DNA from 2 places in the Mesorhizobium sp. P2_E9 genome. Region 2 is predicted to be linked to the other one. Evidence: predicted binding sites of a transcription regulator. Region 2 holds the regulator's gene; the other holds the start of a gene.
What was found. The regulator HrcA, encoded in region 2, represses chaperone genes, less so after heat shock. The targets are predictions, from matches to a motif close to GTTAGCACTCNCNNNNNGNGAGTGCTAAC.
Positions count from the first base shown of each region.

Region 1 (15,864 bases), on a different contig from region 2:
ACTTCTTGTCGATCAGGCCGAGCTCATAGGCGGCTGGGCTGAACAGGCCGGAATCGACATTCAGGAGCCATGACCACAGCAGGCTCGCCGAGGCAAAGCCGACCACCGCGGGCATGAAGAAGGCGGTACGGTAGAGGTTGGTCAGCGGTCGCGGTTTTTCGATGAAGATCGCCAGGGGAAAGGCAATGGCGAAGATCGCGATGGTGACGATCACCGTGTAGTAGCCGGTGAATCTGAGCGCGTTCCAGAATCGGGTGTCGCGCAGGATCGCCCAGTAATTGTCGAGGCCGATGAAGGAATGCTCGCCCATCAGCGGCCAATTGTGCAGCGACATCCATGCCGTCATGCCGAGCGGGATGACGAAGAACAGCATGACCAGTGCCACCGCCGGCGCGACATAGAGCAGGCCGATCCACTGCCGCCGCCCTGCGCCGATCAGCTTTCTGGCGCGAGGCGGGGCGGTGGTGGTTGTGATGGAGGTCATGGCTGTTCCCTTGGCGCTACGTCCCCCTCCCCCTCGAGGGGAGGGTCCGGCCGTAGGCCGGGGGTGGGGTTCTCTCCGGAGCGCGCCGACGAAAAAAGGAACGTCGAGCACTGCCGAGACGACCCCACCCGGACCTGCGGTCCGACCTCCCCTCGAGGGGGAGGTGGGGGCGGCCGCTTACTTCTGCGGCGCCTGGTCGATGATCGACTGCATGGTCTCCTGCGCGTTGGCGATGGCGCCGTCGACATCGTCGCCGAAGAAGACCTCGTTGATCATCTGCGTCCACGGGCCGTTGGCGGAGTTGATCAGATCGTTGAACACCACCGAATAGGGCGTCTTGCCCTTGGCCATAGCCTCGGCGGCGATCTGGTAGCGCGGGTCGAGATCTTTCAGCGCATCCTTGGCGATGTCGCCGCGTACCGGCAGGCTGCCATATTTGGCGAGGATGGTCTGGCCTTCCAGCGAATAAGCGAAGTCCAAAAACTCCTTCACCACGGCGAGCTTCTTGGTGCCCTTGGTGACGACGAAATTGTCGCCGCCGGCAAAGGACGACCAGCCGCCATCCTTGCCGGGCAGGAAGGTGACGCCATAGTCGACATTGGGGTACTGGGTGTTGAGGGCGCCGATGGCGAAGGCGCCGGAGGGCGAGATGCCGATATTGCCGGCGGCAAAGGCGGCAAAGAAGTTGGCGCCGGTGTCGGTCTGCGCGCCTGCCGGCACCAGATCCTTCTTGACCATCGAGCGGTAGAGGTCGATGGCGCCACGCAATTGCGGGCTGTCCAGCGTCGCTTTCGAGCCGTCTTCCGAGAGGATATCGCCGCCCGAAGCCCAGATCAGCGGCGTGAAGGTGAAGATGTTGCAGCCGCCGCAATTGCCGGAGAAGTAGAAGCCCTTGTTGTTGCCGCCAAGTGCGTTGACCTTCTCGGCATCGGCGGCGATCTCGGCCCAGTTGGTCGGACCTTTTTCAGGGTCGAGGCCGGCCTGCTTGAACAGCTTCTTGTTCCAGATCAGCACCGAGGCGTCGGCCGAGAAGGGCAGGCCATAGATATGGTCCTTGTAGGTACCGGTCTTGACATGCGCCGGCGACAGGCTGGCGAAATAGGGCAGGGACTTCGCCCAGTCGGTGATGTCCTCCAACTGGCCGGAGGCGGCGAAGGACGGTGTGTAGATCAGGTCGAGCGACAGCGCGTCGGGCGCCGTTCCGCCGGCGGCGGCGGCGCCATATTTCGGGATGATCTCGGCATTGGGGATGATGTCGAGCTTGATCTGGTCCTTGTGCGCCTTGTTGTAGGCGTCGACGATCTTCGGCATGAAGTTCGAGCCGTCGGCACGCACCCAGATGTTGGCGGTGTCGGCGGCGGCAGCGCCGAGGCCGCTGCCCAGCACGGCAGCGGTCAGGGCCAGTTTGGCAATCAGGTTCCTCATCTTCTCCTCCTCCAGGTTTGGCCGCTGTCCGCGGCTTGGCGCCGCTCGCGCGGCGCTTCGTTTTCAGCCGTCCATCGGGCGGCCGCAGGAATGCCGCACCACCAACCGGCACGGCAGTTTTCGAATACCCGGCGCGGCTGATGTGCCGCCGACCAGCGAAAGCAGGGTCAGCCCGGCTTCGCGGCCGAGCGCCGTCAGGTTCATGTCGACCGAAGTCAGCGGCGGGCGCGTCGCTTCGGCGACAATCTCCCAATTGTCGAAGCCGATGACGCCGACGTCACTGGGAACGGCGAGGCCGCGTTCGCGCAGAGCATCGATGACGCCGCGCGCGATCTGGTCGTTGCCGCAGAAGACGGCGTCCGGTTTTTCTCCCACGCTGTCGAACAGCCGCGCCACAGCCTCATGCCCCCAGGCTTCCGACCAGGAGCCAAGCAGCGGATCGGTGACCGGCAGCCCGTTTTCTGCGAGCACGTCGCGATAGGCCTGGGCGCGGGCATGGACCACGGCAAAGCTCGCCGGCCCGCTGACATGGGCGATGCGCCTGCGGCCGAGCCGGCAGAAATGCTCGACCGCCAGCCGCGCGCCGCCGGCATCGTCGGAGACAAAGGCGACGGCGTCGGGATCGGGCTGGGTGAAGGCATAGATCACCGGCACGCGCAAATTGCTGAGATCGACAGGCAGATGGCGGTCGATGCGCTTGCCGGTGGCGATGATGCCGTCGACGCGCTTGTCGAGCATGGCGTCGACATGCAGCTGGCCGAGGCGCGGATCCTCCTCGACATTGCACAGGAACACCGAGACGCCATTGTCGACCAGCGCGTCCGAAATGCCCGACATCAGCGGCAGCGAGAAGCGGCCATAGGTATCGTTGGTGAGCAGGCCGACGGTGAAAGAGCGGCGCCGGAGCAGGCTCTGCGCCAGGCTGTTGGGGCGGAAGCCGAGGCTGCGCGCCGTCTCGCGGATACGCTCGCGCGTCTCGGCGGTCATGCGCCCCTGGTCGTTGAGCGCCTTCGAAGCGGTGGCGACACTGACGCCGGCCTGCGCCGCCACGTCACGCAAGGTGACGGGCTTGGGAAAGACCGGAACTGGCTGATCGTCCGATGCCATCGCGCACGGAAATCCTTAGTTGGGAAAAGGTTTTCTCTTACAGGCCGGAATAAGGCCCGGCCAATGGCCGAGCCCGCTCGAAACTGTTTGGAAAAACCTTTTCTCAGGTCAGGCTAGGCCAGATTGGGGGAGCGTTCAAGCGGAAAAGTGGCGAAGGTCACTCGGTGGGAAGAGCAAGGGCTGAGGCTAAGACTTGGGTTCCTCGCCCCCCACTCTATGCTGTGCACACATCTTTCTGTGATTGGCGTGCATGGCAGCTTGGCGCATGCATTGTCTTGTGCTGCGCTGGTCGACCCCCACTCCGTCTCGGCTTCGCCGAGCCACCTGTCGGGGCGAGCCACGGGTCTCGCCCGTCCTTCGGACCCCCCGATCGACGGGGTAGAGGAAAGGCGCCAGGCTTTTTGCCGTCAACGCTCGTCCAGCAACGCTCCCTTCCTTTCCCTCCGGAGGGGCGAAAGGTGGCGCTGCGGAGCAGCGACGGATTGGGGGAACCACGTGGCAATCAAGCCTCGGGCTGATCAGTCACGCTATCGCCAAAGACCAGCTGCTTGGAGATGTGTGCATGCCGTAGCCACTCCCGTGGGGCGAGGAACCCTCGGATTGTCAGCGAAGTTTTAATCGCTGTTGCGCCATGGTGGGTCCCCGCCAGGAATTCCGCCATGCCCGATCCATCATACGCTCCGAAAGGCCCGGCCTCGCAGCCCGGCAAGCGGGCGGGGCACGACAGCGCCGACGAGCGCCGTCGCGATGCCGCCGCCGACGCCCAACTCAAGCGGCAAGTCGCGGCACAGGCCGCGCTGATCGCCAGGCAAGAGGTTTCGCTGGCGCACAGCCGCAAGATATTCGACCGCGCCTCGGTCGCCGCGCGGATCGGCGTGTGGGAGTGCAGCCTGCCCGGCGAACAGCTGCACTGGACCGATGTGGTCTATGATCTGTTCGACCTGCCACGCGGCTCGGTCCTCGATCGCTCGGAAATCGTCAAGTGCTATCCGACGGAGTCGCGCAAGGCGCTGGACAGTTTGCGCAGCCGGGCGATCGCCGAGCGCAGCGGCTTTTCCCTCGACGCCGAGATCACCACTTTCGCCGGACACAGCCGCTGGATCCGCATCACCGCGACCGTCGAGTGCGAGGAGGGTGTGCCGGTGCGTATCTTCGGCATGAAGCAGGACATCACCGAGGAAAAGATCCTCTCGGACCGGATGCGCTATCTCGCCGAATTCGACGCCATGACCGGGCTTGCCAACCGCACCCGGTTCCAGGCGCGGCTGGCGCAGGTGGATGCCAGCCGCCCGCTCGGCGCGCTGTTGCTGGTCGACCTCGACGGCTTCAAGGCGGTCAACGACACGTTCGGCCATGTCGTCGGTGACGAGTGCCTGAAGGCGGCGGCCGAGCGCCTTGCCGGCGGCTGCGGCGAGGCGGAACTGGTGGCGCGCGTCGGCGGCGACGAATTCGCGGTCCTGCTCGGGTCGCATCTCGACCGGGGCGCTGTCTCCGGCGTGGCGCGCGGCATCATCGAGAGGATGGGCAAGCCGGTGGCGGTCCGCGGCCAGTCGCTGAGGCTCGGCGCCTCGGTCGGTATTGCCTTTGCCGGGGCAGGCTCGCCTTGCGAGCTGTTCGCGCAGGCCGACACCGCGCTCTATGCCGCCAAGGCGGCAGGGCGCAACACGTTCCGCATCTTCAAGGCGGAAGCCGGTGCGAAAGGCCGGAGTGCCGCGGCCTGAGCTCTTTCAGGAAATGCCTGAACGGCTATGGGAAAAGCGCATAGCGTCGTCGTGGCAAGCGCCAAGCGGGCATTTCGCAAAGTGTCGACAGAACGGCCTTCGGGCTTAACTTTTCCGCAAGCATTTCCCCGTTAGGTCAACGGCAATGGCCTCGTGGCGGAGCGGCTACGCTGGAGACGGCAAATCTCTGAAGCCTCGGTTCGATCCCGAGGCGAGGCCTCCAAAAATCATATAGCGGTAAACCTGCGCCGGATCTCCTATCGCAGCCGATTTGCGCGGTTCAGGCCATGAAGGCGTAGGGCCGACGTTAATACCGCCTATTTGCATTTGGCGTGCAGGGCACTCGCGAAAAGAGTGCTATGCAAGGGCGCGAGCATGCTCGCTCCGATTTCCCCGACATTCGAGGTTATTTCGTGCGTGAACCGTCACTGCTGCCGGTCTTTGGAAAACTTGGTGTCAAGGCACGTGTGGCTGTTCTGGCGGCACCGGCCTCTTCGGCAGGCATCGTGCCGCGCTTGCGGGAGTTTCTGGCCGCGCATGGCGGCATGGTGCTGAAGCTGTCGGTGATCGTCTGGACGGTGCTGGTCCTCGGAGCCGTGTTTTTCATGATGCATGGCTGAGGTAAGCCAGTATGGCCAATCGCTACACACTGCGCATGGAGCTTCCCCAGAGCTGGACCATAGTCGACGTCTTCACCGGCCAGCCAGCCGTGGTCAGGCAAAAAGTGATGGTCGGCATGAGCCCGCGCGAGGCCGAGGACATGGTCGTGCAGATGAATGTGCGCGACGTCAGGCGCCGGGAGAGGGCGGAGCGCAAGGATTGAACGTTCCGGTTGCCGGCTCGAAGGCCGGGCCAAGACCCAGCCGAACCAAAACCAGAGGATTCCCGTGAGAGCGAGCCTGAGGCAAAAGATACTGGCGGTCTGCGACCGCAAAATCTCCGAGAAAGGGCCTGCCGTCGGCGTGTCGTTCTACGCGTTTTTCGCCAACAGGAATGACGACCCCGAACTACTGATGGAAGCAGCGGAATGGTGGATCAGAACCCACCGCCTCGATCATTTCGAAAAGGCCTCGAAGATACGCACGATGATCGAAGGCATGGAGGTTTAGTCTTTGTTTCTATGCATGTCGTTTCTATGCATGTCGTTGTCTCAAAACCGGGGCCACTTTTGAGCGACATGCATTGGGCTGATCAGCCGAAGTCGGCGGCCGTCAGCACATACATGCTCTTGCGGGTGCGGTCGTAAGCCTTCGACGCCACGTCGCGGATGGCACTGCTCTGCGTGTCGAACGTGGCGAGGTAGCCTGCCTCGTTGGCCGCGGTTGCCGGTTGCATCCGGGTCATCGCGTCGGCGGCGACCGAGAAGGAAATCTGGAACATGCCGTCATGGCCGACGAAACGGATGCGCTTGCCGGCTTCGTCGTAGCTGCGGCTGCGGTTGGGGAAAGTGAGACTCATGTCTTGACCTCCATTGTGGCGGCCTTCTTGGTCGCCCGCTTCTTCTTCGGCGTCGGGTTCAGGGCTTCGGCGACCCGGTCGGCCTCTTCCTTGGCCAGCCGCAAAATCCTGAGCTTCGCCGTCTTGATCTCCCTGGCCTTGGCCTCGGACATGTACTCGGCGGTTGCCTTGTTGCGCTCGGCCGTCTTCTTCTGCTTGTCGACAAAGCGGGCTTCAGCTTTTTCCATGATCGTCTGATTGCCTTCGGCCATCGAACAAATCTCCCTTGCGTTTGAAATCGTGAAAGTGAACTTGTCCGATAAATAGGCACTCGACCGGCAAAATTCAATTTTTCGAATTATTTATGCCATTCGCGATATCACGGAATCGCCGACCGAAATAATACTTTTCAATATTTCATTGGCCCCGCGAATAATTTTTGGCACTCCTATCTATCGAGTGCCAAAGCGCCTATATGGGGGAAGCGGCCGCCTAAGCTGGCCCCAGAAAGAAGTTTTCATGAAGTTTCGGCCACTCCACGACCGCGTCGTCATCCGGCGCGCCGAAGGCGATATCAAATCCAAGGGCGGCATCATCATTCCCGACAATGCCAAGGAAAAGCCGCAGCAAGGCGAAGTCATCGCCGTCGGCCCCGGCGCACGCGACGAAAACGGCGCGCTTGTTCCGCTCGACGTCAAGGCGGGCGACCTGATCCTGTTCGGCAAATGGTCGGGCACCGAGGTCAAGATCGACGGCGAGGACCTTCTGATCATGAAGGAAGCCGACATCATGGGCGTCATCGACAAGAGCGAGGCAGCGCCCGAGAAGACCGTGGCCGCCAAGACTGTTGCCGCCAAGACCGTGGCCGCCAAGAAGGCTGCCTGATCAGCGCGCCCGCGTGTCCTTCGGGACGCGCAAGGCCGCTCAGAGATTGATCATGGAGGCTCTGCCTTCATCAACCGAACTGGATGAAAATCATGTCTGCCAAGGAAATCAAATTCGCCACCGACGCGCGTGACCGCATGCTGCGCGGCGTCGAGATCCTCACCAATGCGGTGAAGGTCACGCTCGGCCCCAAGGGCCGCAACGTCATCATCGACAAGGCCTATGGCGCGCCGCGCATCACCAAGGACGGCGTCACCGTCGCCAAGGAAATCGAGCTTGCCGACAAGTTCGAGAACATGGGCGCGCAGATGGTGCGCGAAGTGGCCTCGAAGACCAACGACCTCGCCGGTGACGGCACCACCACCGCCACGGTGCTGGCTGCCTCGATCCTGCGCGAAGGCGCCAAGCTGGTTGCCGCCGGCATGAACCCGATGGACTTGAAGCGCGGCATCGACCAGGCGGTTGCCGCCGTCGTCGGGGAAATCAAGTCGAAGGCCAAGAAGGTCAAGTCGTCGGCCGAGATCGCCCAGGTCGGCACCATCGCCGCCAATGGCGACGCGACCGTCGGCGAGATGATCGCCAAGGCGATGGACAAGGTCGGCAATGACGGTGTCATCACCGTCGAGGAAGCCAAGACCGCCGAAACCGAACTCGACGTCGTCGAGGGCATGCAGTTCGACCGCGGCTATCTCTCACCGTATTTCGTCACCAATGCCGACAAGATGCGCGTCGAACTGGAAGAGCCCTACGTCCTCATCCACGAGAAGAAGCTCGGCAATCTGCAGGCGATGCTGCCAATCCTCGAAGCGGTGGTGCAGAGCGGCAGGCCGCTGCTGATCATCTCGGAAGACGTCGAAGGCGAGGCGCTTGCCACGCTGGTCGTCAACAAATTGCGCGGCGGCCTCAAGGTCGCGGCCGTCAAGGCGCCGGGCTTCGGTGATCGCCGCAAGGCGATGCTGGAAGACATCGCGGTGCTGACCGCGGGCCAGATGATTTCCGAGGATCTCGGCATCAAGCTCGAAAACGTCACCATCGAGATGCTCGGCCGCGCCAAGCGCGTGCTGATCGAGAAGGACACCACCACGATCATCGACGGCGCCGGCACCAAGGCGACCATCCAGGCGCGTGTCGCCCAGATCAAGGGCCAGATCGAGGAGACCACCTCCGACTACGACAAGGAAAAGCTGCAGGAGCGGCTGGCCAAGTTGTCGGGCGGCGTTGCCGTCATCCGCGTCGGCGGCGTCACCGAGTCGGAAGTCAAGGAAAAGAAGGACCGCATCGACGACGCGCTGAATGCGACGCGCGCGGCGGTCGAGGAAGGCATTGTGCCCGGCGGCGGCGTCGCCCTGCTGCGTGCCCGTTCGGCGCTTGCCGGCCTGACCGGCGCCAATGACGATGTGACGGCAGGCATTTCGATTGTGCTGCGCGCGCTCGAAGCGCCGATCCGCCAGATCGCCGAGAATTCCGGCGTCGAAGGCTCGATCGTCGTCGGCAAGCTCACCGACAGCAAGGATCACAATCAGGGCTTTGATGCCCAGAACGAGACCTATGTCGACATGATCAAGGCCGGCATCGTCGACCCGGCAAAGGTCGTGCGCACCGCACTGCAGGACGCCGGCTCGATCGCAGCACTTCTGATCACCGCCGAAGCGATGATCACCGATATCCCGGCCAAGGATGCGGCACCTGCGGGTGGTGGTGGCGGTGGTATGGGCGGCTACTAAAATTCAGCCGGTCTGCGAAGGTGGCTTCTCAGGAGCCATCTTTCGGATCTGACTTGAATCCGACCAGGCCAGCTCTTCACAGGAGTTGAAATGATTACCGCCGGGGGATTTCTCCCGGCGCACAGGCCTCTAGCCCAGGAGACGGATCCATGATCACGTTCGTGCGGAAGCCAGAGACGGTCGTCACGACCGAAAAAACCGAGGAAAGCCGCTTCGACCGCATCCGCAGGATTGCCGCCGACAAGCACAAGAAATCCGATTCAGACACGGCAACGCCGCCCAAGAGCGAGCCCAAACGCCCGATGTAGGCGACTGACGCCGCCGCGATCAAAGCGCGACTTGCGATCGCCGGAAGCAGCCGGAGGCGTGGTCGTTGACGATGCCGACGGCCTGCATCCAGGCATAGACGATGGTCGGGCCGACGAATTTGAAGCCGCGGCGCTTCATCTCCTTGGAAATCCGTTCGGACAGCGGCGATGTGGCGATGAAGCCATGGCCGTCGCTCTTGATCACCTTGCCATCGGTGAACGACCAGCAGAAGTCGGCAAAGCTCTCGCCGCGCTCCGCCATCTCGCAGAAGATCTGCGCGCCGCGGATCGTCGCTTCGATCTTGGCGCGGGCGTGCACGATGCCGGGATCGGCCATCACCCGCTCGATATCGGCCGGGCCGAAGCGCGCGACTTTCTGTGGATCGAAACCGGCGAAGGCGGCGCGGAAGGCTTCGCGCTTCCTGAGCACGATGATCCAGGCGAGACCGGCCTGAAAGCCTTCCAGCATCAGCATTTCCCACAGCATGCGGGGATCATGCTGCGGCACGCCCCATTCCTCGTCGTGATAGGCGCGCATCAGCGGGTCGCCTTCGGCCCAGCCGCAGCGGTGATGTGCGTGAATGTCCATCTCGGTCCTCCGTCACCCGATAGTGTGGCGAACCGGCGCCACGGTCCAGTCCACCGTGCGCTGGTCGATCATCGCATGTACCGGCGAATGCCCCATCTCGGTCATGATGCCGCCTGCCGCCTTGTGGCCGGCCTCGACTGAACCCCAGATCAGCACGTCGACGATGGTGCCGTCGTCGCGCTCGGCGATGCGGCGCGACCGGAAGCCCGGCTGGCGCTTCAGCCAGGCGTCGATATCGGCATTGGCGGCGATGAATTCGGCGCAGGACTGGCCGTTCAGCCTGAAGGTCGTCACTTCGATCGCTTCGGTCATGTCATCTCTCCGTTGGTGCTCAGCCTTGCGCCGTCGGGCGCACGACCAGTTCGTTGACGTCGACGCCATCCGGCTGGCCGATGGCAAAGCCGATCGCTTCGGCAATTGCACCGGGCGGGATGGAGGCATCATCCAGCATGGCGCGGGCGCCGGCCTCGACCTGTGGGTTGGCGATGCCGTCGAACAGCTCAGTGCGGGTGAGGCCGGGGCTGACCACCGTCACGCGCAGGTTCCGGCTTTCCTGGCGCAGCCCTTCAGACAGCGCCCTGACCGCGAATTTGGTGGCGCTGTAGACGGCGGCCGTCGGGTCGACCCGATGCCCGGAGACCGAGGCGACGTTGATGATGTGCCCGGATTTCTGTTCGGTCATGACCGGCAGCACGGCGGCGATGCCGTTGAGCACGCCACGCAGATTGACATCGATCATGCGGTTCCAGTCGTCGACGCGCAACTCGGCCATGAACGACAGCGGCATCACGCCGGCATTGTTGACTAGCACGTCGATCCGGCCATGGCGCTCATGAGCGGCGGCGACGAAGTTTTTCATGCTGTCGAGCTCGGTGACATCGAGTTCCCGGGAAAATGCCTGGCCACCGGCCAGTTCGATGTCTCGCGCGATATCAGCAATCCGCTCGGTGCGCCGGGCGCCGAGCACGATGCTGTGGCCGCTTGCTGCGAGATGGCGGGCCGTGGCCTCGCCGATGCCGCTTGAGGCGCCGGTGATCAGTACGACCTTGCCGGGTGAACTTGTCATGAAAGGCTCCGCCTGTTGGTTGGGAGGCAAAGCTCCCGATGGCGGCGTTATGCGACGTGGCGACCGCCGGGCGTTATCGCGATCCTGCAAGATTCATGCATGATCCTGCAAAGATCGGCTGTCGCGGCTGGCCGGGATTGCAGGATCGGATATGATCGCGTCATGATGATTTCGAAGACTTCAGGTGCCGTTTGACGACTGCACACGACCCTTATGGCGAGATGGCGTCGATCATCGCCCGCTTCACGGGGGAGGACGAAGAGTGCGCGACGGCGATCGACACCTTGTTCTTCAGCCGGCGTTCCTCGACCGACAAAAGCGTCTACACCGCGCAATGGCCGTGCTTCGCGCTGGTGGTGCAGGGCGCGAAAAGCCTGACGCTCGGGCCGGAACTCCATACCTATGGCGTTGGCGATTATCTGGTCGTGTCGCTTGACCTGCCGGTCGTATCGCGCGTGACGGAGGCGAGCCCGCAGGTGCCGAACCTTGGGCTTGGTCTCAGGATCGAGCCGGAGCGGCTGAAGGAACTGTTCGGCCGCATCGGTACGGCGCCGGCCGCCCCGCACGACATGCGGGCGGTGGCGGTCAACAAGGCGCCACCCGACTTGCTCGATGCTGTCATGCGGCTGCTGCGCCTGCTGGACCGACCACGGGATATTCCCGCCATGGCGCCGTTGATCGAGCAGGAGATCCTCTACCGTGTGGCCACCGGTCCGTTCGGTCCCAGCCTATTGCAGATCGCCATGGTCGAGACGCCGAGCAACAGGATCGCCCAGGCGGTCGCCTGGCTGCGGCAGAACTTCACGCGGCCGCTGCGCATCGAAGAGCTGGCCGGACATGCCGGCATGAGCGTGTCGTCGCTGCATCATCATTTCAAGGCGGTCACGGCGATGACGCCGATGCAGTACCAGAAGCAGCTGCGTCTGCACGAGGCGCGGCGGCTGATGCTGGCTGAGCGGCTGGATGTCGGCTCGGCCGGCTACAGCGTCGGCTACCAGAGCCCGTCGCAGTTCAGCCGCGAGTACAGCCGGCTCTATGGTCGGCCACCGCTGCGCGATGTCGCGGCAAGCCGGTAGGATCACGGACATCCGGCACCTGCAGGAGGCCGCTGGCGGGGATCCCACGTCAAACCGCAAGATCGGTCGAGCGTGTCATCTATGGGAGCGCCTAACTGGGGTCGCTACGGAGGACGGGACGTTGAAGGCGGCACTTGAAAACTACCATGCCCGGATGCAGCGGGTGCTGGATCATATAGACCAGCATCTGGATGACGATCTGGATCTGGAAGCATTGAGCGGCGTCGCGGCGTTCTCGAAATACCATTTCCACCGGCAGTTCACGTCAACCTTCGGGGTGTCCGTGCATCGCTATGTCCAACTCGCCCGCTTGAAGCGCGCTTCGTACAGGCTTGCCGGAAGCGACGCCGAAAGCGTCACCGATATAGCGATGGATGCCGGTTACGACGCACCGGATGCCTTTGCCCGCGCCTTTCGGCAACGGTTCGGACAATCGCCTTCGTCGTTCCGGAAATCTCCCGACTGGGGGGCGTGGCTCATGGCCTTCGGGCCTTTCGACAAAGCAAGGAACACGCTCATGCAGATAATCTTTGACCATAACGACGTGATGATCCGCGATGTGCCGCCAACGCCGGTGGCTGTTATGGAGCATCGCGGCGACCGGGCGACGCTTCAGGACACCATCCAGCGGTTCATCGCCTGGCGCAAAGCCCACGGCCTGTCGCCGCAGACAAGCCCGACCTTCAACATCTTCCGTTCCGAACGGGAGCCCGCGGTCGCGGCCGATTACAGCATGGACATTTGTGTTGGCACCGACCAGCCGATCGACGCGAATGACGGACAGATGAAGGCTGGGGTGATCCCCGGCGGACGCTGCGCGGTGCTGCGCTACCCCGGCAACACCAACAATCTCGAGCCCGCGGCACTTTACCTTTATCGTGAATGGCTTCCGGCCAGCGGCGAGGAAGTGCGCGACTTTCCGGTCTATTGCCAACGACACCTGTCCCTCGTCGCGGAAGGGCCGCTGCACGAAGTGGTCGTTGAGCTCTTTCTGCCCCTGAAATAGCGCCGGCAATAGCGGCCTGTCGCTATGTCCTGCTCAGCCCAGCACCAGATCGCGCGTCAGCGGCGCGAGTTCGATGTCTTGGGCCGAGGTGGGATCCGGCCAGACACCTTCCTGTCGGCAGTATCGGCGTGTCCGGTATTGTCATTATATTAGCTTCAGCGCATATTTATCCCGCAGCGCGCCCTTGGCCGCCAACGCGTCCCAGGGCGCCTGCTATTGTTCCGAAAAATAAATCAGTCCGTGCCGCTCGAATTATGGAGCAGCACGAGACAATGACATTTGGAGGAAATACCCATGAAAGTGACTATCTTGGCAAACTATGCGCCTCATGCCGCCAAAGGATTGATGCAAGGCTCGGACAGGCAGGCTGCGGTCAAGGCGCTTTTTGAAAGCGTTGGCGGCAAGATGAACAGCGTGATGTTCACACGCGGCATCTATGACGTCGTTGTCAATGGCGAGGTGCCGGACCAGTCAGCGGGGATTGGCATGTCCCTTGCGGTGCGAGCGAGCGGCTCGCTGACCGAGATGGTTGTACTGGAAGAACTCGACATGAAGGCCGTGCTCGCGGCTGCCAACAAGGCTGCCGGCGCGTACAAACCCGCCGGCTGATGGACTTGCCTTCTTGATCAAGGCAGCACGGTTCGATGGACGCGCCGTGCTGCCGCGTGTCGGACAGGGCATCTTCTTCCGACTTTCGCGGCGACTGGAATTCAAGCTAGTATCGTCCGGTGGTCGTTTGTGCAGAGAGCTTGCTGAAACGCAACCGCGATTCTGAACACGGAGACAAGCCATGTTTGCGGCAAAGGCCATCGACACCTCGGACAAGGCCGCGTTCTACCGCGACCTCGCCACTCAGTTGAAGGCGCTGCTCGACGGCGAGGGCGACTCGATCGCCAATGCCGCCAACACGGCGGCGCTGATCTTCCAGATGGTGCCCGACCTCAACTGGGCCGGCTTCTATTTCCTGGCCTCGGACGAGGAACTGGTGCTCGGACCCTTCCAGGGCAAGCCGGCCTGCGTGCGCATCGCGGTCGGCAAGGGCGTGTGTGGAACGGCGGTCGAACTCGGCACTTCGATGCTGATCAAGGACGTGCACGATTTCCCCGGCCACATCGCCTGCGACGCCGATTCGCGCTCGGAACTCGTCGTTCTGCTCGAAGACGATGAAGGCGTGTTCGGCGTGCTCGATCTCGACAGCCCGCTGCCCGGCCGCTTCGACAAGGCCGACCAGGCGGGCATCGAGACGCTGGCGGCGATCTACGCCGCGTCGAGTTCGTTCGAGGATTGAGCGGTCGCAGTTGAGATAACGCGTCGGCGTCGAGTTCTGCCTTGCAGGCCTACTGCCCAGGCTTCAGCGCGCGCGTGAAAGCGGCGGTCGCCATATCAATCAGCTGCGCATGAATCTCACCGCGTGATCGCCCACCCCCATCATCGCACAGCGGATCACCGATCTCTTCGGACGCGGTGATGGCCAATGCACCAGGCTTGCACCCACCGAACATGCTGTAGTGGCTGGCATCCTCGATCGTCGCGTAGCTCGCCTTTGCAATCGCTTTTGCGATGCCGGAGGCGTCGGTGGTTGCCGGGATTTTTCCCGGCCGGCCGAGATTGACGATGGCGACCGGAATCTTGATGCTGGCGAAGCTTTTGGCGTCGAAAACATCGACCGGCGCGGGATCGATCGCCATGGCGAAGCGGATGCGCTCGTCGCTGTTGTCGCGGCCGGCGGGCTGCAGATCCATGGCGTGGAGGTCAACACCGCTTTGCCTGATCCACTGGCAAAGCGAGGCGTTGAGCCGGTCCGTGTCGCAATAGGCCGCCAGCAGTTTCGGGTCGACGCGGGCGCCGGCTATCGCCAGTGCCGTGTTGCCGCCCATGGAAAGGCCGAGAACGCCGACTTTGCCTTGCTCGAGGTGATCGGCGAAGAAGGCGTCCTTGCCGATCGCGTCCAGCGTTGCCGCGAGATCGGCGGGGCGCAGCCAGAGTTTCATCGTCTCGGCGGCGGATTTGTTGGGGCCGGTATTGCCCGGATGCGTCGGAGCGGCGACGATGAAACCCTGCCTGGCCAGAGGCGTGGCAATCCAGCTCAGCGCCTGCGGATTTCCCGCCAGGCCGGCGCCATGCGACAGCAGGATCAGCGGAAATTTTCCACCTGACATCGGCGCATCGCGCATGGCTGAGGTGCCGACGAACAACTTGCTGTCGCCAAGGGTGACCGGCTCTCCGCCCGGCTGCGCCGGATACCAGACCGTCACGTCAAGGTCGGTACCGCGCTCGGTTGAAGGAGCGGGAAAGTGACGAACGCCAACGTCGTCGCCGGCGTTGGCCGGGTGTTGCATCAGCATTGTCGAAACAAGAATGGTGCAAAGCATGGTCCAGAACTTCATTGATATCTCCGTTGCCGAACGCCCAGCCCTGGTGAGCCCGCAGGCTTCAGCGTTTGGATTGGCTGGCAGTTCGGTTGCTGTCTTGACGCGGAGATATCAGTGCATCGGACCGGGACCCGCGACCTCAATCACGATCGAGGACGTGCTTGATCGCGATTGAGGACCGCTCGGCGCAGAACGGCGTTGTCGCGGAGCGCTGCCTTCGAGCCTTAGGCCAGTTTCACCAGCATCAGGCTGAAGCCGCCGATGAACAGGAAGGCGCAGAAGGCGAGCGCCAGCGGGCGCAGGCCGCGCGAGCGCAGCTGTGAAATGTCGGCCTGCAGGCCCATGGCGGCGAGCCCCATGGTCAACATGATGGTGGTGGCGAGCGCCATCGCCGACTTCACTTCGGCCGGCACGGTGACCAGGCTGTTCAGCGCCACCACGGCGATGAAAGCGGCGACGAACCACGGCATCGGCGGGCGTGCGCCAGATTGATCGCTTGACGGGTCGCTGCTCATCTTACGGCGAGCCATCAGGCCGAGCGCGATGACCATCGGCGCCAGCATGGCAACGCGCGTCAGCTTGGCCACGGTGGCGATCTCGCCGGACTGGGTGCCGTTCTGGAAACCGGCGCCGATGACCTGCGCCACCTCATGGATCGAGGCGC
Region 1 covers NZ_JBFUET010000018.1:101,443-117,306, reverse strand. Annotated here, with positions in the region: gene AC1D05_RS28660 (carbohydrate ABC transporter permease) at 1-484, opposite strand, end outside; gene AC1D05_RS28655 (ABC transporter substrate-binding protein) at 662-1,909, opposite strand; gene AC1D05_RS28650 (LacI family DNA-binding transcriptional regulator) at 1,973-3,016, opposite strand; gene AC1D05_RS28645 (diguanylate cyclase domain-containing protein) at 3,676-4,737, shown strand; gene AC1D05_RS28640 (hypothetical protein) at 5,151-5,357, shown strand; gene AC1D05_RS28635 (hypothetical protein) at 5,369-5,560, shown strand; gene AC1D05_RS28630 (DUF6500 family protein) at 5,625-5,846, shown strand; gene AC1D05_RS28625 (DUF1488 family protein) at 5,929-6,195, opposite strand; gene AC1D05_RS28620 (hypothetical protein) at 6,192-6,446, opposite strand; gene AC1D05_RS28615 (co-chaperone GroES) at 6,694-7,059, shown strand; gene groL (chaperonin GroEL) at 7,152-8,783, shown strand; gene AC1D05_RS28605 (hypothetical protein) at 8,933-9,091, shown strand; gene AC1D05_RS28600 (DNA-3-methyladenine glycosylase I) at 9,111-9,680, opposite strand; gene AC1D05_RS28595 (hypothetical protein) at 9,693-9,992, opposite strand; gene AC1D05_RS28590 (SDR family oxidoreductase) at 10,012-10,746, opposite strand; gene AC1D05_RS28585 (AraC family transcriptional regulator) at 10,938-11,822, shown strand; gene AC1D05_RS28580 (AraC family transcriptional regulator) at 11,944-12,828, shown strand; gene AC1D05_RS28575 (GYD domain-containing protein) at 13,108-13,437, shown strand; gene AC1D05_RS28570 (GAF domain-containing protein) at 13,619-14,116, shown strand; gene AC1D05_RS28565 (alpha/beta hydrolase family protein) at 14,166-15,215, opposite strand; gene AC1D05_RS28560 (YeiH family protein) at 15,425-15,864, opposite strand, start outside.
Region 1: a site for HrcA is predicted at 6,613-6,641, ahead of AC1D05_RS28615 (co-chaperone GroES). Genes of this name have one in related genera too.

Region 2 (15,864 bases):
CCAAGATAGAGCGCCCGGTAGCCGGAATAGGCAAGCACGGAGGTGACGGCGAGACCGCCCAGAATCTCGGAAATCGGCGACAGCCGCTCCGATACGCGGGCGATCTTGTTGTTACGCTGCTCGGCCGTGTCCGCCATGATGCCGATGCGGCGCGCCAGCTCGGCCTCCAAGGTGAAGGCCTTGACGATGGCGATGCCTTGCGTGGCCTCCTGCACGGACCCGTTCAGCCGCGAATTGATCAGGACGGATTCCCGGTTGATACGCCGCAATCGGCGGGTGATGTAGACGACGGCCCAGATCAGCGGAGGGCCGATCAGCAGCGAGCTGAGCGACAACACCGGATCCTGGTAGATCATGACGCCGACGAGAGCGACCAGCGTGACCGCGTCGCGGCTGATAGAGGTCAGTGTCAGCGACAGCAGATCGCGAACGCCGCCGACATTCTCGCTGACCTGTGCCGCCAGCCGACCGGAACGTGTGTCGTTGAAGAAGTTGACGCCGAGCTTCATCAGATGGTCGAAGCTGCGCTTCTGGTAGCGCGCGACCAGATTGTTGCCGATACTGGCCAACGCGACTGCCTGGCCGTAACCGGCGAAGCCGCGCAGCAGGGAGGATCCCATGAAACCGGCGCAGATCAACCAGAGCATATCGCCGCGCCGTTCGTAGAATATCTGGTTGATCATCGGGGCCATGATCCACGCTGTGAAGGCAGTGGTGCCGGAAACGATCAGCAGGCAGGTGACGGCAACGACATAGGTCCAGCGATACTCATTGCCGTTTTCAGCGAGGATGCGGCGGAGCACCGCCGTGACCTCGCCGGGCCGGGCTTTTTGTTTGTTTGGAGCTTGAAGTGTCAAATCGGGAGCGCTTTGTGGTTTTCCGCCTCGTGGGACCGGGGCTGCAAATTCGGCACCCCTCTTAACGCCCTGCGGCCTGATTGCCTATGCCCGCGGCTGATTAACTTCGTCGCGGGTGCGAGCGCTTCGCGCTGGCTTTCAGGCCTGCCAGCGGCGGCCCGCCGTCTGGACGCCGAACAGCGACGGGTTCTTGGCATAGGCGGCAAGACCCAGAAGTGCCGCCAGCGGATGGGTGATGACATAGACCGGCATGGTGCGCATCAGCGCGCTGTGCGGCGCCTTGTCCTCGAAGGCAGCGCGGAAATTGCCTGCTTTCAGCGCCGGCACAATCTTTTGCGCGATGCCGCCGGTCAAAAACACGCCGCCACGGCTCATGAAGACCAAGGCAAGGTCGCCGGCGGTGCGCCCGAGGCAAGTGACGAAGGTTTCCAGCGCTTCCTCAGCCACCGGATCGGTCTTGGCCAAGGCCGCACCAGTGACCTCGGCCGGCGTGGTGAAGGGCGACGGTTTGCCGTCCGCCTTGGCCACCGCCCGGTAGACGTTGACCAGGCCGCGGCCACACAGGATCTGCTCACCGGAAATGCGGCCCTCGAGCTTCTCTATATGCGGGAAGACCTCGAAATCGCGCGGTGAGCGCGGGCCGATGTCCATATGGCCGCCCTCGCCGGGCACCGGAATCCAGTGGCGCAAGGCATAGACCAGCCCGGCGACGCCGAGACCGGTACCGGGACCCAGCACGACGCGGCCGGCATTGGGCTCCGGCGTGCCGCCGCCGATCTTTTCCATATGCTCTTCGCCGAGCGCGACGACGGCCAGCGCCTGCGCCTCGAAATCGTTGAGCACGACAATGTCGCTCAAGCCCAGGCTGGCGAACATCTGCCTCGGCTTGACGACCCACGGGCAGTTGGTGAGTTCGATCTCGTCGCCGTCGACCGGACCGGCCACCGCCAGCACCGCCGAATTGGGGCGGACCGACGAGCGGTCGAGCACCGCCGCCTGGATCGCCTCGTCGATGGTGTTGAAATTGGCGGTCTGGACGATTTGCGGCTCGGTCGGTTCGGAATTGGCGTCGAGCACGATCGAAAAGCGTGCATTGGTGCCGCCAATGTCGCCGATCAGGATCGGAAACCGCAACGTGTCGGTATCGCTTACGCTTGGCATGCTCTCGTCCGTCCCCGGCGCCCCCTGACGGCGTGTCGCCGTTCTTCCGTTGACTAGCGCATGAGTTTGAAAAGGGAAACGGTTTTCGAGCCCGGTAGCGCGCGCAGTGAGCTTCTGCGGCCAATCGGCCACTGTTTCGCAAAAAACGGCCGCTAAACCGATTGAGCCGGCCGATGGCGCAGCGCAGTCAGTTCACAGGCGGCCGCGAGTTCACAGGCGGCCGGGGTCGGGGAACGGGGGCGCCCATTCTGGGCGTCGCCGCGAAAGCATTTGCCGCGCTTGGCAAATCGCCGTCGCCACTGGCCGTTGTGGCGGGTTGGGGCGACGCTTCCGGTTCGGGTGCGGCGACCACGACCGGCATGGCGCCGCCGTGATAGGTCGCCGCCTCGGCCGAGGCAGGGCCAGGCGCGTCGAGGACGGCGCGGCATTCCTTGGGCAGGTTGGCCATCGTCATCACATCGCGCGCCTTCGGCGCATCCGGGTTCTTGTTGGGCCGCCACGGTTCTTCCGTGAACCACCAGGCCAGCGGCTTGCCGCAACCGTCATCATCGGGCGTCGCTTCCTGCGCCTTGCAGTTGGGCGAGCCCGGCTGGCAGCCGATGCGCATGTGGAAATGATAGTCGTGGCCCCAGAACGGCCGGATCTTGCGCAACCAGGTGCGGTCGCCCTTGACGGTGTCGCAGAGCTTTTTCTTGATGCCGGGATTGACCAGGATGCGCTCGACTTCCGGGTAGCCCGCCGCCCGCTTCAGGAGTGCGGTGTGCTGCGGCTTCCACAGCGCGTCCTTCACCAGATGCGTCTTCTCGTCGACCATCAAGGTGGCGCTCATCGATTCGCGCTGCGCCATCGACAGCGGGCGGCTGGGCATCGGCGTCAGCCAGATATCGGCATCGAGGCCTATCTGGTGCGAGGCGTGGCCGGTCAGCATCGGGCCGCCGCGCGGCTGGGCGATGTCGCCGATCAGAAGGCCTGGCCAGCCGTCGACGGCGGCATCGCGCGACAGTTTCTCGATCAGCGCGATCAGCGCCGGATGACCCCAGCGGCGGTTGCGCGACGGCCGCATCACCTCCCAGGTCGGGCCATCCATGGGAATGGCGACACCGCCGGCAAAACAGCCCTTGGAATAGAAGCCTATCGACTGCGCCGCGGTCGCGGTCGGCAGTTTTTCCGCGCCGAACAGGTCCTTTGCCCGTTCCTCGGCCATCGCCGGTTGCACGGCGAGACCGGTCAGGGCAAGCAGACCAAGTGCCGCCAGCAGCGATTTCCTGCCCAAGGATGACCGCGTCGCTGTCTTCATGAAACCGGATCCCCACCGCAATCTCAGCCCGAATCATAGCACGCAACGCATGACGCTTCGATCGTCAGCGCTTCATCGGGCTGCGCGCCTCGCCCTCGCGCCAGTCGCCACTTGCCCACATATGGTCGAAGGCAGCGCGGTAGTCCGGAAAGCGAAGGCGATAGCCCGCCGCCTTGATCGCCGCATTGGCGACACGCTTGTTCTCGCCATAGAAGGACCGCGCCATGGGCGAAAGTTGGGCGGTCTCGAACGGAATTTCGGGCGGCGGTTCGATGCCCATCAGCGATGCGGCATAGGCGACGACATCCTGCGGCGGCGCCGGCTCGTCATCGGTGACGTTGAAGATGCCGCCTGCATTACCTTTGATCAGCTGCCAGAGAGCGCCGGCAATGTCGTCGCAATGGATGCGGTTGAACACCTGACCGGGCTTGACCAGCCGTCGCGCGGTACCGTTTTCCAGATTGACCAGCCCATTGCGGCCAGGGCCGTAAATGCCGGACAGGCGCAGGATCGCCACTGGCCGGCCGATCTGCTCGCCGAGCTTCAGCCACTGCTGCTCAGCCTCGACCCGCATAATGGAGCGTTTCGACACCGGCCGGCACGTGGTCTTTTCGTTGACCCAGGCGCCGCCATAATCGCCATAGACGCCGACGGTGGAGAGATAGCCGATCCATTCCAGCGCCGGCATTTGGGCGATCACCTCCCGGGCGGCACTCAACACGGGATCGCCAGCCTCTTCCGGGGCGACCGAAATCACCAGATGCGTCGTTTTGTTTAGTGCATCGGCGATTTCACCAGTCAGAGCGCCGTCGAACAGCAGCGGTGCGATGCCGGCCTGCCGTAGCGGCTCGAATTTCTCCGGCGAACGCGTCGTACCGAAAATCGTGGCGGCGCCCGGATTGGCGCGGGCAAAGGCCTTGCCAGAATAGCCGGCGCCGAAGATGAAGATCTGCTTTTCGCTCATGCATGCGTCCTGGTTGGCCGTGCCAGACGCCATTCCTCGCGCACGGCATCATCGCTCTCGGTCTTCAGGCCGGTCTCGGCCCGCTCGGAATATTCGGCATCCGGCACCAGCCGCGCCAGCGCCCATATTGCCGCGCCGCGCACCAGTGGCGAGGCGTCGGCGAGCAGATTCCGGACACGGCCTGCAAGGGCGGCCTCGCCGGAATTGCCGGCGGCGATCAGCACGTTGCGGATGAAGCGATCGCGGCCGATGCGCTTTATTGGTGAACCCGAGAAGAAGGCGCGGAAGGCCGCGTCGTCCAGTTCGAGCAGTTGGCCAAGCGGCGGCTCGCGCAAATCGTCGCGTGCGGCGAGTTTTGCTTCTGAGGCTACCCGAGCGAACTTGTTCCACGGGCAAGCGGCCAGACAATCGTCGCAGCCATAGATGCGATTGCCGATCTTCTCGCGAAATTCATGCGGGATCGGTCCCTTGTTCTCGATGGTGAGATACGAAATACAGCGCCGCGCATCGAGCCGGTAGGGCGCCGGGAAAGCATCGGTCGGGCAGGCGTCGAGGCAAGCCCGGCAGGAGCCGCAGTGGTCGATCTCGGCTCGGTCGGGCGCCAGTTCGGCCGTGGTGAAGATGGTGCCGAGGAACAGCCAGGAGCCGTGCTCGCGGCTGACCAGATTGGTGTGTTTTCCCTGCCAGCCAAGCCCGGCGGCTTCCGCCAGCGGCTTTTCCATGACCGGTGCGGTGTCGACAAACACCTTCACGTCGCCGCCGGCGCGCGCCACGATCTTGCCGGCGATCTCCTTCAGCCGGCCCTTCATCACCTCGTGATAGTCGCGGTTTTGCGCATAGACCGAGATGGCGCCCCGGTCGCGCCTGGCTTGCAGCGCACGTGGATCATGGTCGGGGCCGTAATTCATCGCCAGCACGATAATCGAGCGCACTTCAGGCCATAGCGCTGTCGGTTCACCCCGGCGCGCGATCGTCTCGGCGATCCAGTCCATCGAGCCGTGAAAGCCGTCGGCGACGAATTCGGCCAGGCGCGCCGGCGCCAACGGGATCGCGTCGGGAGAGGTGACGGCTATGGCATCGAAGCCGGCGCGATGCGCCTCCGCGTCAATCAGCGCGCGCAGTTTTGCGGCGTCAGAAGTCGAGGTCCGCATAATGCGACACCGGCGACAGGCCGCGCACGCGGTCGGTCAAGAGCGGCCTGAACGAGGGTCGCGACTTCACCCGCGTGTACCATTCGCGCGCCGCGGCATGTTCGCGCCAGTCGATCTCGCCGAGATAATCGAGCACCGACAGCGTCGCGGCGGCTGCAAGGTCGGCATAGGTGACCCTGCCGCCGGCCAACCAATGGCGGGTGCCGGCCAGCCAGTTGGTGTATTTCATGTGCTGGCGGATGTTGGCGCGCGCCGCGCGGATGGCGCCCGAATCGGGCGAGCCGCCGCCCGCCGTTTCCGGCATGACCGGCTTCAGCACGCGTTCGCGCACCAGATGCCTTGTGACCTCGCTCTCGGCCTTGTTGAGGTACCAGTCGGTCAGCCGGCGGATTTCGGCGCGCTGCATCGGGTCTTCGGCGAACAGCCGCTTGTCGCGCTTCAGAACACCGCGCGTCTCGTCGAGATATTCAGCGATGACCGTCGCGCCGACGATCGGCACGTCGCCTTCGGCGAGCAGGATCGGCAGCGTGCCGGCCGGGTTCAGCGCCAAAAACTCCTTGCGCCGTGTCCACGGCTTTTCCTCGATCAGCGCCAGCTCCTCGCCATACTCGCCAAAGGCAAGGCGGACGAAGCGGCAGGTGGCGAACATGGGGTGATGGAAAAGCGTCAGCATGGTTCCGCGATGATAAAGCGCACTGGCGAATCGCCGGGCGCACCGGTAAGTCTTGGCCGCCCGGTTAGCGGGCCGTCAGGGTGTTGCGACCTATAGGGGGACTTCAACGCCATGACAAGCAAGCCGTTCTGTTAGCCGTCGCGCAAAGCCGAGGTAGCCATGGAAAGCCAGACCATCGTCGAAGCCCTGCTGCTCGGCCTGCTGGAGGGGTTGACCGAGTTCATACCAGTGTCCTCGACCGGCCATATCCTGCTCGCCGGCCATTTCCTCGGCTTCCATTCGACCGGCAAGGCCTTCGAGATCCTGATTCAGCTCGGCGCCATCCTGGCAATTTTGAGCGTCTATTTCCGCCGCCTGTGGCAGATGCTGCTCGACCTGCCGCATGACCGGCTGACGCGGCATTTCGTCATCGGCATCCTCATTGCCTTCCTGCCGGCGGCGATCATCGGCGCGCTGGCGCATGATTTCATCAAGACAGTGCTGTTCGAATCGCCACGGCTGATCTGCATCATGCTGATCATCGGCGGCGTCGTGCTGCTGGCGGTCGACCGCATGAACCTGAAGCCGGTCTACCGCGACGTCGAGCGCTTCCCGACCCGGCTTTATCTGCAGATCGGGCTTTTCCAGTGCCTGTCGCTGATCCCCGGCACGTCGCGCTCCGGCTCGACCATCGTCGGCGCGCTGCTGTTGGGCGTCGACAAGCGGGCGGCGGCGGAATTTTCCTTCTTCCTCGCCATCCCGACCATGGTCGGCGCCTTTGCCTTCGACCTGTTCAAGAACCGCAACGTGCTGACCACGGCCGACTTGCCGATCATCGCCATCGGCTTCGTCGCAGCCTTCGTCACCGCGCTTATCGTCGTCCGCTACCTGCTCGATTACGTCTCGCGCAACGGCTACTCGCTGTTCGGCTGGTGGCGGCTGGTGGTGGGGATTGTCGGACTGGTGGCGTTGATGATCTGGGGGTGAGGAGTGGTCCGCGTAGCGGACGGAAAGCCAATTGCTTGGCTTTCCGAACGACGAACGGTGAAGGCCCGGTCCGCCTTCGGGCGGATCAGAAGGTCCAGTGGACCTTTTGAAGGAGACTGAACGCCCGAAGGGCAGGGAGCCAGCGAAGGGCGAGCAACGCCCGTCAGTAGCTCCCTCTAATTCCGTCCATAAAACGCGTTCTCGACATGCACCGGCCAGCGCCAGGGTAGCACTGCGACCATGTCGAAGCGCATTGACAGTTTGCCGTAGTCCGGCTGTCGCGACAGCCAGATATCGGCGGCGCCCTCGATGCGACGCTCCGATTCGTGACCGATCGCCTCCATGGCTTCCATCAGCGTGCGCCGTACCTTGACCTCGACGAACAGCACCAGGTCGCCACGTCGCGCGATCAGGTCGATCTCGCCGAAGCGGGTGCGATGGCGGCGCGCGAGAATGCGGTAGCCCTTCAGCATCAAAGCTGCCGCCGCCAGCCATTCGCCGCGATGGCCGCGCCGATAGGCTTTCTGGCGGCTGGCGCTCGGACGCTCAGCCACCGTCGCCTTCTCCTGAGGCATCCTTGAGCTCCAGCAGCCGCCGATAGAGCGCCTGTTTCTGGCCGCCGGTCATCTTGGCAGCTTCCGCTGCCGCCTTGGAGGCCGGCATTTCGGCGGCAAGCGACAACAGCAGCCGGTCAATATCGGCCGGCTCGTCCGGCTTGGCCTCGGCGGGGCCGACGCAGACGACGATCTCGCCCTTCGGCGTGTCGGCCGCCGCATAATGGTCGGCCAGCGCCCGCAGCGTGCCGATGCGCATTTCCTCGAAGGTCTTGGTCAGTTCCCTGCCGATGGCGGCTTTGCGTTCGCCGCCGAGCGCTTCGACCATGGCGCCGAGCGACTCGGCCAGCCGCCGCGGCGATTCGAAGAAGATCAGCGTCGCCGGCACCGCCTTCAGCGCTTCCAGCCGCGTCAGCCGCTGGCCTGATTTGACTGGCAAAAATCCGGCGAACATGAAGGCGTCGGATGGCAGGCCGGATGCGGTCAGCGCGGCAAGCGGCGCCGACGGGCCGGGGATCGGCACGACGCGAATGCCGTGGTCGATCGCCTCGCCAACCAAGCGATAGCCGGGATCGGAGACCAGCGGCGTGCCGGCGTCGGAAATCAGCGCCACGCTCTGGCCGGCCTGAAGGGCTGATATCAGCTTCGGCCCGGCTTCGCCGGCATTGTGCTCGTGATAGGCGGTGGTGCGGCGTCGGATGCCGTAGCGGTCGAGCAGCACGCGCGACACCCTTGTGTCCTCGCAAGCGACGATGTCGGCTGCAGCCAGCGTCTGCAGCGCGCGCAGCGTGATGTCGGCGAGATTGCCGATCGGGGTGGCCACCAGATAGAGTGCCGGCTCGAGCGGACGGGCCGCGATCTCGGTCTGCCCGACCACATAGCTGCGCTTGCCCGTCTCATCGGTCACTGATGCCGTCTCCGTTCAGCCCTGTCTGGCCTGCCAAATCTTGTTTGGCATGGCTGGTGCCGGCTTGCAAAAGCTCACGCCGATGTAAGGCAATCGCCATGCCTTCGCCACAGTGGGGAACCAAACCGGAATTGGCAGATTTAGCCCCTGATTCCGGAGGAGGACAGGATGGACAGCCTAAGGATACAGGACGCTTTCGAACCCTACTATGCCGGCCGCAAGCGCGTCGCCGTACCCAGGGACAAGCGCCTGCCAGCCAAGACCGATACTAGCCTGACAAAGCGGGCGACAACCGCCTTGCCGACGAATGTCAGGCTTTCCGACAACGAACCAGACAGCACGACGGAGCACTGACCGTACGATGCCCAATCGCTTCGATATCTTCATCACCCGCCTTGAAACGAAAACCGCCAGAGAAGGCGTGCCGCCGCATCCGATGAACGACCAGCACAGCGTTCGCCGCGAAAAGGCCGATGCCAAACCGGCCCGGAACGGTGAGGCGCATGCCGAGAAGGATCGCGGCAAGCGCCGTTTCAAGCACGACGCCTGACAAGCGCGACCTCCGCGATTGCTCTCGCTTCGTCATCCTGGGCGGAGATGGGGCAATGCGGCGCGGATTCGAGGACGGCGAGGATCTGGTTCACCCCAGATAGCGTGAAACGCGCGCCTTCAGAAGGTCAATCAGCTCCAGGTCCATGAATTCATAGTTGTCCGGTATATCGAGGCAGATGACCCTCGCCTTCTTCAGGCTCGTCTTGAATTTCTTCTGCAGTTTGGTGCGGTGCGCCTTTTCCATGACGAAGATGATGTCGGCCCACTCCACCAAATCATGCGTCAGCGGCGTGTCGGCGTCATGGTTGGTCCCCGCCGATGCGACCTCGATATCCCGGCGCGTGGAAAACACCTGCTCGGCGGTCGGGCTCCGCAAGCGGTTCTGGCTGCAGATAAAGAGGACGTTTTTCAAAGGCTACCGCGCCAGGTCCGCCACCACGGCGTCGAGCACGATCATGCCGGCCGGCGTGGCGCGCAGCCGTGCATTGCCGATCGGCGCCACCAGCCCCTCGCCCTGCAGCGTCGACAGCCGTGCCGTCGACAGGCCGCGCCCGGAAAACGCCTCGTAGCGCGAGAGGTCGATGCCTTCGGCGAGCCTCAGCCCCATCAGCAGGAACTCGTCGGCCTCCTCCGAGCGCGTCAGGATTTCACCGCCGGTGACACCATGGCCCTTGGCCTCGACGAGGTTGGCCCAGGTTTCCGGCATCCGCTCGGCGATCGTCACCGTGCGGCGGCCATTCTCGACGAATCGGCCATGCGCGCCGGGGCCGACGCCGACATATTCGCCATAGCGCCAATAGGTCAGATTGTGCCGGCTTTCGGCGCCCGGCCGGGCATGGTTGGAAATCTCGTAGGCCGGCAGGCCGTGTGCCGTGGTGATCTCCTGCGTCAGCGCATAGAGATCGGCGGCGTGGTCATTGTCGGGGATGATGAACTTTTTTGCCGCATGCAGCGCGTGGAACGGCGTGCCTTCCTCGATGGTCAGCTGGTAGAGCGACAGATGATCGGCGGCATGGCCGATCGCCTGTTCGAGCTCCGCTGCCCAGTCTTCCGGCGTCTGGCCGGGTCGGGCATAGATCAGGTCAAAGGACAAGCGCGGAAAGATTTCCCGGGCCAGGCCGATGGCATGCAGCGCTTCGTCGACATTGTGCAGCCGGCCGAGGAAACGCAAATCCTTATCGTTCAGCGCCTGCACGCCGAGCGAGACGCGATTGACGCCCGCCGCCCGGTAGCCGCGAAAGCGTTCGGCCTCGACCGAGGATGGGTTGGCCTCCAGCGTCACCTCGATACCGTCAGGCACCGTCCAGTTCTTCGCCACCGCGTCCAGAACCCTGGCCACCGTTTCCGGCTTCATCAGCGACGGCGTGCCGCCGCCGAGGAAGATGCTGGTCACCTCGCGCGGACCGGTGCGCTGACGCATGGTTGCCAATTCCGCCTCGAAGGCGGCGGCAAAGCGCTCCTGGTCGACCGGCTGGTGGCGGACATGGCTGTTGAAGTCGCAATAGGGGCACTTGGCCGCGCAGAACGGCCAATGGATGTAGACGCCGAAGCCGGGGCTGCGATCCAGCGGCATGGTGATGCCGGATCCAGTCATGCCGAGCCCAATCTCGCTTTGGCGAATTTCTGGAAAGCACGGGCGCGATGTGAGAGCGCCGTGGCCTGGCCGGGTTTCCAGCCGTGTTTTTCCTCGGCGCTCATCTCGCCGAAGGTTTTTTCGAAACCATCGGGCAAAAACACCGGATCATAGCCGAAACCAAGCTCGCCGCGCGGCGGCCAGACCAGCGTGCCTTCGGCCTCGCCGCGATAATATTCGGCCTCGCCATCGGGAAAGGCCAGACAAATGACGGCGACAAAGCGGCCCTTGCGCTGCTCGGCCGCGGCGGCGCCGACTTCCTGCAGCGCCACTTCGGTGCGCTGCATGGCCATGGCGAAGTCTCTGCTGCCATCCGGCGTTTCGGCCCAGTTGGCGGTGTAGACACCGGGCGCGCCATCGAGCGCGTCGACACAGAGGCCAGAATCGTCCGACAGCGCCGGCAGGCCGGTCGCCTGTGCGGCGGCGAGCGCCTTGATGTAGGCATTTTCCTCGAAAGTGGTGCCGGTCTCTTCCGGCTCCGGCAGGCCAAAGGCCTTGGCCGACTTCGCCTCGAAGCCGAACGGCCCCATCAAATCGGCGAATTCGCGCAGCTTGCCCGCATTGTGGCTGGCAACGACGATCTTCTTGCCATCAAGAGTATGCATCAAAGGCCCCAGATTCTCGGCTCGGCGAACTCGATCGAATTGCCCGAGGGGTCGCGTATATAGATCGAACGGCCACCTTGCGGCCATTCGAATTCGCTTTCGATGGCGATTCTTTTTGTCGCCAGATGCGCTTTCCAGCCGGCGATTTCGTCGGCGGTTGCCGCAAAGCAGAGATGACCTTCGCCGACCGTGCCATGCGGCGGCACCGGCAGTCGGGCGTCGGGCGCCGGCGGGATCCTGGTTGCCTCGGCGTTGAAGATGAGCAGCACGCCGGCCCCGCAGCGGAAGAAGAGGTGGCGGCCGTCGACCTTGCCGAGGAGGGTGAGGCCGAGGATGTTGACATAAAATTCTTCCGCCGCCGCCAGATCGGTGACGTACAGGGCTGATTCCAGGATGGCGGAGGGTGTCACCAGAAAACCAATGGCCTAAGCCACCGCCATCTGCTGCAGGCTGACAAGGCGTTGGATGCCTTTCTTGGCCAGGCCCATCAGTTCTCCGAACTGGTCTTCCGAGAACGGCTCGCCCTCGGCGGTGCCCTGGATCTCGACGATGCCGCCCTTGCCGGTCATGACGAAATTGGCGTCGGTGCCGGCCGAGGAATCCTCGAGATAATCGAGGTCGATGACAGGCTGGCCGTCATGAATGCCGCAGGAGATCGCCGCGACATGGTCCTTCAGCACCTTGGCGACACTGGCCATCTGGCGGGCTTCCATCCAGCGCAGGCAGTCATAAAGCGCCACCCAGCCGCCGGTGATCGAGGCGGTACGGGTGCCGCCATCGGCCTGGATGACGTCGCAATCGACGGTGATCTGCTGCTCGCCCAGCGCCTGCAAATCGACCACGGCGCGCAGCGAACGGCCGATCAGGCGTTGGATTTCCAGCGTGCGGCCGCCCTGCTTGCCGGCGGAAGCCTCGCGGCGCATGCGCTCGCCGGTCGAGCGCGGCAGCATGCCATATTCGGCCGTCACCCAGCCCTTGCCGGAATTGCGCATCCAGCCGGGCACCTTTTCCTCGAGGCTGGCGGTGCACAGGACATGGGTGTCGCCGAACTTCACCAGGCATGAGCCTTCGGCATGCTTGGAGACGCCGCGCTCGAAGGAGATGGCGCGCATTTCGTCGAATTGGCGTTTGGAGGGTCGCATTCAGGCTACTTTCTTGTCACTTTTTGAAATCTTGGCCGGCTTGTAGCCGCATGGGGCCTATGGCGCAAAGGAAAATGGCCTGACGGCCGCAAACGCGGCACCGGGTGATCTGGCCAGACACCGGGTGCCTGACACAGACACTGGGTTGCGCGAGCCTAGTGTAAGTCTATATTCTTGGGCCGGAGGTTTTTGGCCACATGACCAAAGCAGTCGCCGAACCCAGTTTGCTGTCGCCCGCTCTGCAATCGCTGGATATGCGCTCGCGTGACATCTTCCGGCGCATCGTCGATTCTTATCTCAGGGATGGCGAGCCCGTGGGCTCGCGCAGCCTGTCGCGCATCCTGCCCTCCTCACTGTCGCCGGCCACCATCCGCAACGTGATGAGCGACCTCGAGCATCTTGGCCTGATCTACGCTCCGCACATCTCCGCCGGCCGGCTGCCGACGCAGGCGGGCCTGCGCTTCTTCGTCGACGCCTTCATGGAGCTTGGCGACCTCTCCGACGAGGAGCGCCGTACCATCGAGGCACAGGTGCGGGCCTCCGGCTCGGGCGCGACGCTGGAGCACATGCTGACCGAGGCCAGCCAGATGCTGTCGGGCATGTCGCGCGGCGCCGGCCTGGTGCTGGCCGCCAAGAACGAGGTGGCGCTGAAGCATATCGAATTCATCCAGCTGGAGCCGACCAAGGCGCTGGCCGTGCTGGTGTCACAGAATGGCGATGTCGAAAACCGCGTCGTCGAGCTGCCCGCCGGCATCACCGTCTCGCAACTGCACGAGGCGTCGAATTTCCTCAATGCGCATATTCGCGGCCGTACGCTGGCCGAAGCCCGGGTCGAGATCGCGCGCATCAAGGAAGAGACACGGGCGGCGCTTGATACGCTGTCGCAAGACCTCGTCGAGAAGGGCCTGGCGGTGTGGGCTGGCGCCGACAGCGGCCTGCCGGCGCGGCTCATCGTGCGCGGCCGCGCCAATCTGCTCGAAAACGTCACCGCCCAGGCCGATATCGAATTGCTGCGGCATTTGTTCGAGGACATGGAGACGCAGGATGGGCTGATCCAGCTGCTTGATCTGGCCGAGCAGGGATCGGGCGTGCGCATCTTCATCGGTTCGGAAAACAAGCTGTTCTCGCTGTCGGGCTCGTCGCTGGTGGTCGCGCCCTATCGCGACAAGGATGCCCGCGTCGTCGGCGCGCTCGGCGTCATCGGTCCAACCCGGCTCAACTACGCCCGCATCGTGCCGATGGTCGATTATACCGCGCAGCTGATATCGCGCATGTTGCGCTAGGTGTATTGATATTCAGCCGGCCTGCAAACGGCCTGACCTGAATCTCCGCACCTGGATCCTGAATCGAACAAGGCTGCTGAGGAGAAAAAGAATGGCACTCGAAGAACTCAAGGCCCGGATCAGCCTGCTGCTCGAGGAGATGGTCAACCAGCCGGAAGACCAGCACGAAATCCAGGAACAATTGCGCGAAAAGCTGCAGGAAATGCGTGCCATGGGCCTGCCGTTGCCGGCGGATCTGGTCGCGCTGGAAAAACGCCTCGATGACGATTTTTTAGCCGCCGGGACATAGACCAGAACCCGGACTTTCGCTTCCAGCGCATCTGAGGCGGAACCCGGGGACAGACCGGCCGTTGGTTCCTTCGCGACCCGATGGAGGACAAAATGATCCGATTGGCCGGACTGGTGCTTCCCGCCCTCTTGCTGACAAGCGTGGCGTTCGCCCAGCAGGCCGATCAGCCGGTGCTGAAGGGCGCGGCCGCCTTCGGCGACTGGCGCGCCGACAATCCCGGGGTGCGCCGGCTGATAACGCCGGAAGAGCTGCCGAAGCCCTATGTCACCAAATCGGCCTCGAACGGCGCCGGCCTTGCCGAAAGGCCAGCGGACGCCAAACCGCAATTGCCGCCCGGCTTTTCGGCCGAGCTGATTGCCTCCGGCATCGACAATCCGCGAGTCGTGCGCGTCGCACCCAATGGCGACCTGTTCGTCGCCGACAGCGAAGCCAACCAGATCCGCGTCTATCGGCTGTCCAAGGACAGCGCCAAGCCTGCCGAAGACGGCATCTTCGCCGGCAATCTCAACCAACCCTATGGCATTGCCTTCTATCCGCCAGGCGATGACCCGCAATGGGTCTATGTCGCCAACAGCGACAGCATCGTGCGCTTTGCCTACCGCAAGGACGACCTGAAGGCATCGGGCGAACCGGAAACCATCCTCGACAACATTCCCTCGAACCATCACTGGACGCGCGACATCGTCTTTTCGCCTGATGGCAAGACGCTCTATCTGTCGGTCGGCTCGGGTTCGAACGTCGCCGAGGATATGGGCAAGGAGCCGGATGGCGGCTTGGACGCGTGGGTCAAGGCGAAGCCGCTGGGCGCCACCTGGGGCTCCGAAGAAGGCCGCGCCGACGTGCAGGCCTTCGACCCGGACGGCAAGAACGGCCGCATCGTTGCCACCGGCCTGCGCAACTGTTCGGGCATGACTGTCCAGCCGGCGACCGGTGCGCTGTGGTGCGTCGTCAACGAGCGCGACGCACTCGGCGACAATGTGCCGTTCGAATACGCCACGTCGGTTCGGGATGGCGCCTTCTACGGCTGGCCGTGGTACTATATCGGCAACCATGAGGATCCGCGCCACAAGGGCGCGCGCCCCGATCTCGCTGGCAAGGCCGATATTCCCGATGTGCTGATGCAGGCGCATTCGGCGCCGCTCAACATCGCCTTTTACGACCGCAAGGATTTTCCGGCCGACAGCGGTTTTCCCAGGGAATACCGGGGCGACGCTTTTGTCGCCCTGCACGGTTCGTGGAATCGCGGCAACAGGACCGGCTACAAGGTGGTCCGCCTGCTGTTCAGGGATGGCAAGCCGACCGGCGAATACGAGGATTTCATGACCGGCTTCGTCGTCTCCAATGGCGACGTGTGGGGTCGGCCGGTGGGCGTGGCAGTGGCGGCCGACGGCGCGCTGATCGTGACCGAGGACGGCAACGGCACAATCTGGCGCGTGACCTATGATGGCGGGCGGTCCTGACCGCGTTTCGGCGTGGTGCAATGGAATCCGGCGTCAGGCAATTCCCGCTTGCCTGACTTTGTGCGACAAGGCGCCGTCCCAACAGCGTTCCCGGACGCAAGGTTCGACCATGACCCTCACCGGCTTCCTCGCCTACAGTGCCGCCCTCGGCATCGCCGCCGCCATTCCCGGCCCCGGCGTCACCGCGCTTGTCGCGCGGGCGCTCGGCTCCGGCTTTCGCTCGTCGCTCGCCATGTCGTTTGGCCTGATGCTGGGCGACCTCACCTATCTGACCGCCGTCGTGCTTGGCCTCGCCTTCGTTGCCCAGACCTTCGGCATGGTTTTCCTCGCCATCAAATGGCTGGGTGTCGCCTATCTCGCATTTCTGGGC
Region 2 covers NZ_JBFUET010000009.1:191,558-207,421, forward strand. Annotated here, with positions in the region: gene AC1D05_RS17355 (ABC transporter ATP-binding protein) at 1-857, opposite strand, end outside; gene AC1D05_RS17360 (glucokinase) at 996-2,018, opposite strand; gene mepA (penicillin-insensitive murein endopeptidase) at 2,206-3,315, opposite strand; gene AC1D05_RS17370 (SDR family oxidoreductase) at 3,380-4,279, opposite strand; gene queG (tRNA epoxyqueuosine(34) reductase QueG) at 4,276-5,430, opposite strand; gene AC1D05_RS17380 (glutathione S-transferase family protein) at 5,411-6,103, opposite strand; gene AC1D05_RS17385 (undecaprenyl-diphosphate phosphatase) at 6,263-7,069, shown strand; gene AC1D05_RS17390 (YraN family protein) at 7,246-7,623, opposite strand; gene rsmI (16S rRNA (cytidine(1402)-2'-O)-methyltransferase) at 7,616-8,530, opposite strand; gene AC1D05_RS17400 (hypothetical protein) at 8,699-8,884, shown strand; gene AC1D05_RS17405 (hypothetical protein) at 8,892-9,080, shown strand; gene AC1D05_RS17410 (low molecular weight protein tyrosine phosphatase family protein) at 9,171-9,494, opposite strand; gene hemW (radical SAM family heme chaperone HemW) at 9,498-10,676, opposite strand; gene rdgB (RdgB/HAM1 family non-canonical purine NTP pyrophosphatase) at 10,673-11,320, opposite strand; gene AC1D05_RS17425 (VOC family protein) at 11,320-11,730, opposite strand; gene rph (ribonuclease PH) at 11,746-12,462, opposite strand; gene hrcA (heat-inducible transcriptional repressor HrcA) at 12,660-13,745, shown strand; gene AC1D05_RS17440 (hypothetical protein) at 13,837-14,034, shown strand; gene AC1D05_RS17445 (PQQ-dependent sugar dehydrogenase) at 14,127-15,494, shown strand; gene AC1D05_RS17450 (LysE family translocator) at 15,604-15,864, shown strand, end outside.